DNA from 2 places in the Colwellia sp. BRX10-9 genome. Region 2 is predicted to be linked to the other one. Evidence: predicted binding sites of a transcription regulator. Region 2 holds the regulator's gene; the other holds the start of a gene.

Evidence for each region. The regulator FliA, encoded in region 2, starts transcription of late flagellar genes. The targets are predictions, from matches to a motif close to CTAAAGNTNNNNNNNNNNNNGCCGATA.
Region 1: H4J69_RS09725 (VC2046/SO_2500 family protein) is a predicted target of FliA. The motif match lies at 865-891, and genes of this name have one in related genera.

Annotation. Positions count from the first base shown of each region.
Region 1 is NZ_JACGVV010000013.1:70,092-72,302, forward strand. Features, by position in the region: gene H4J69_RS09720 (YchJ family protein) at 1-78, shown strand, start outside; gene H4J69_RS09725 (VC2046/SO_2500 family protein) at 285-830, opposite strand; gene xthA (exodeoxyribonuclease III) at 1,035-1,841, shown strand; gene rlmA (23S rRNA (guanine(745)-N(1))-methyltransferase) at 1,858-2,211, shown strand, end outside.
Region 2 is NZ_JACGVV010000004.1:142,226-144,436, forward strand. Features, by position in the region: gene H4J69_RS04055 (MinD/ParA family protein) at 26-868, shown strand; gene H4J69_RS04060 (RNA polymerase sigma factor FliA) at 943-1,662, shown strand; gene cheY (chemotaxis response regulator CheY) at 1,714-2,097, shown strand; gene H4J69_RS04070 (protein phosphatase CheZ) at 2,146-2,211, shown strand, end outside.

The sequences.
Region 1 (2,211 bases), on a different contig from region 2:
GCGCTGATAGCACCAAAAAGAAACCAAGCTTGCTTTTGCGATAGTAATAAAAAATTTAAACAATGCTGTGGCCGGTAAATTCGACAATTAACAATCAAGTTCTTCCCAAAAGAAACCAGCGATGCTTTTGTCATAGCAATAAAAATTTAGACAATGCTGTAGCAAGTAAACTCAACAATTAACAATCAAGTTTAAACATTGCTCAGGCCAGTAAACTGAAAAAGTTAATCACAAATAACGTCAACACAAACGCACGATTTTATTGGCATGCTAATGCAATAACCTTATGCTATAGCATCAAGTAACGGCGCTTTAACGATAGTGTTATGCACGGCGTTAAGCCAACCTTTAGTATCGAATGATAATCTTGAACTGTCGGTGTCTTGCGGCGTATTATTCTTTGTATGATTAAATTTTTTCTGGCAGTACAGCGAGGTATTATTTAATACTTCTTGTCTGATATGCTTTTTATCATCTCGAAAAGCAAGCGGTTTAGGCAACAAAGCATTTGATAAACGTAATTCTGCTAGGTTATTCTGCTGAATAAGTTCTGCTTGATCAAATATTGCTGTGCTGTGATTTTCATTCAGAGATAAAGGTGCTTTATCAGGAAGGTCAAACTCTTTACGTAAGCTTGCATCATTAGTCGTTTTAGTGTCAACGACAGTTTTTGGCAAAGAAAATTGACTATGGCTAGGTACGTCATCACTTAGCATTGCCAATAAGAGTGAAAAGTCAGCTCGTCGAGCGCTGTGCACACTTACATTAAGTTGTTCACCTAATTGTAATTCGTGTACCAGAATTTGACTGTCAACTGACTCTGTAAGCAATGTACTTCAACTTTATTATTTTCTCTAAAGCTTATATCGGCAATCCTTTAATTTAGTTGAGTTTAATTTCTATTTATTTACACATTTACCTGTCTATTAAAAAGTTGATGTTAATAAGTACCTAATTCACTTCACTAGCAATTAATAATAACCTTCTCTGATAACTTCTGGTAGCATGTGGAAAAAATCAATATCGAGTCTTTTATGAAAATCATTAGCTTTAACATTAACGGCCTTCGTGCGCGTTTACACCAACTTCAAGCCATCATTGATAAGCACCAGCCTGATATTATTGGCTTACAAGAAATCAAAGTTCATAATGATGCTTTTCCCGTTGAAGCTGTTGAAGCTATGGGTTATCACGTTTATTTTCATGGTCAAAAAGCACATTATGGTGTGGCTATGTTATGTAAAAAAGCAGCCAATATTGTTAAAATGGGCTTTGCTAGCGATACTGAAGAGTCTCAAAAACGTATGGTGATGATTGAGACCACCAATGAACAAGGTGAAAAAGTAACGGTATTAAACGGTTATTTCCCGCAAGGCGATAACATCGCTCATGAAACAAAATATCCCTATAAGCGTCAATTTTATAAAGACTTGATGACCTATTTAAATGATAACCATACCCCAGATGAGCACGTAGTCATTATCGGCGATATTAATATTTCACCTGCTGATTTAGATATTGGTATTGGTGAGCCTAACCAAAAGCGTTGGTTAAAGACTGGTAAGTGTAGTTTTCAACCAGAAGAAAGAGAATGGCTTGCAACTTTAATGGCTTGGGGATTTAAAGATACGTTTAGAGAATTGCATCCAACAAAAGCGGAACGTTATTCTTGGTTTGACTATCGTTCTAAAGGTTTTGTTGATAATCGTGGTTTACGCATCGATGTGGTTTTGGCAACGCACAAGATGGCGGCAACGTGTATCGAAGCCGATATTGATTACGAACTACGTGCTATTGAAAAACCTTCAGATCACGCGCCGATTTGGTCTACTTTTAAGTAGCTGTTGAGTAAATACTATGTTCCTTGCTCAATACGTTTGCCCCATTTGTAAAAAATCATTAGTGTTAGCTAACCAAAGCTATCGTTGTCAGAACAACCATAGCTTTGATGAAGCAAAAGAAGGTTATGTAAACTTATTGCCCGTTCAACATAAACATTCAAAAGACCCTGGTGATAACAAAGCCATGGTTAACGCACGTCGTCAATTTCTAGATAAAGGCTTTTATCAACCGCTCGCTGATGAATTACAATCTCTATATCAACAATATGGTGATTTAACAAAGCCGGTATTTGATGCTGGCTGTGGTGAAGGTTTTTATACTCAACAGTATGTAAGGCCTACCAACCGTGTTTATGGTATTGACATTGCA
Region 2 (2,211 bases):
GTAAGAAAGTAGAGAAATACGATAAATGAATGATCAAGCAAGTGGCTTAAGAAAAATGCAAAATTCAGCTCCGGTAAAAGTCATTGCTGTCTCTGGCGGTAAAGGCGGAGTAGGTAAAACTAACGTTTCGCTTAATACCGCTATTGCACTTGGACAATTAGGACAACGAGTTTTAGTTTTAGATGCCGATTTAGGCTTGGCTAATGTCGATGTTATGCTAGGTTTGCGGGTAAAACGTAACTTATCACATGTGCTTTCTGGCGAGTGTGAATTAGACGATATAATTATTGAAGGTCCCGCTGGTATTAATATCATTCCTGCTACGTCAGGTTCACAATCTATGGTCGATTTAACGCCTGCTGAACATGCGGGTTTAATTCGCGCTTTTAGTGATATGAACACAAAATTTGATGTACTTATTGTTGACACTGCCGCCGGTATTTCCGACATGGTACTAAGCTTTTGCCGTGCCTCACAAGATGTGATGTTAGTGGTCTGTGATGAACCTACATCTATTACTGATTGCTACGCCTTAATGAAATTATTAAGTCGAGATCATGGTGTATTTAAATTTAAAGTTGTTGCCAACATGGTGAGAACGCCAAGAGAAGGACAACAACTCTTTGGTAAGCTTTCTAAAGTTACCGATCGATTTTTAGATGTTGCACTTGAACTCGTTGCTGTCATTCCATTTGACGAAAATATAAGAAATTCCGTTAGAAAACAAAAAGCAATTGTTGAAGCTTATCCACAATCGCCTGCAGCGGTTGCTTTTAAATCTTTAGCAGGTAATTTAATTAAATGGCCGGTGCCTAAACAAGCGTCAGGTCATTTAGAGTTTTTTATTGAACAATTGTTAGAACATTAATAACAATAGTAATCAGATATGAGTACTTTGTTGAAAGTTCTATATCTTTCCTATAATTTAGCGAGTGAGCGATAGTGGTAAAACCAAATGCTTACAGTATTCAAACTGATAAATCTGCTATAATTTCGCAGCATACAGTTTTAGTGAAAAGAATCGCTTATCACCTATTAGCAAGGTTGCCTGCGAGCGTGCAGGTTGATGACCTTATTCAGTCAGGCATGATAGGCCTGCTTGAAGCGTCTAATAATTTTGATCACGGCAAAGGTGCAAGTTTTGAAACCTTTGCTGGTATTCGTATCCGTGGTGCTATGCTTGATGAAATACGCCGTGGTGACTGGACTCCCCGCTCTGTTCATAAAAATAGCCGCATGGTCAGTGAAGCGATAAAATTGCTTGAAGCAAGTTTAGGTCGTGATGTAACTGATATTGAAGTTGCTGAAAAACTTGATATTTCGTTAAATGACTACCATCATATTCTAAGTGAGGTAAGTACCGGTAAAATAATTGGTATTGAAGACTTAAGTACGGGGGCAGATGCTATATCGAATATGGAAGATGTGAATAATAACGATCCCTATGATAATTTTGAAAAAATAGTTTTTAAAAAATCGTTAACAGCATGCATTTCCACTTTACCCGAACGCGAAGCTCTAGTACTGTCACTATATTACGACGAAGAATTAAATCTTCGAGAGATTGGTCAAGTGCTTGATGTAAGTGAGTCGCGTGTTAGCCAAATTCACAGTCAAGCAATGCATAGGTTAAAAGGACGTATGCAATCTTGGCAAAGTTGAGTAGAATATACATATATTCACAATTTTAAAATGTTCTCACCGGAGGGTGCCTTGGATAAAAATATGAAAGTTCTTGTTGTTGATGATTTTTCAACGATGAGACGTATCGTCAAAAACTTGTTACGAGATTTAGGTTTCACTAACATTTCAGAAGCAGATGACGGTAGCACTGCTTTACCGATGTTAAAAGAAGGCTCTTTTGACTTTGTTGTAACTGATTGGAATATGCCAGGTATGCAAGGTATTGATTTGCTCAAAGCCATCCGTGCCGATGCGAAGTTATCACATATCCCAGTATTGCTGATCACTGCTGAAGCAAAGAAAGAACAAATTGTGATGGCGGCTCAAGCGGGTGTTAATGGCTATATTGTAAAACCATTTACCGCAGCGACGTTAAACGCCAAGTTAGATAAAATATTTCAACGCTTAGGTTAATTCCTTAATTAGATAGATAATTAATTAATCTAAACGTGAGGTTTTTGCATGAGTGCGAATACAAATGTGCATGTTTCTTTGGAAGAAGCAAAGCTACTGGTCGAATATTTAGAA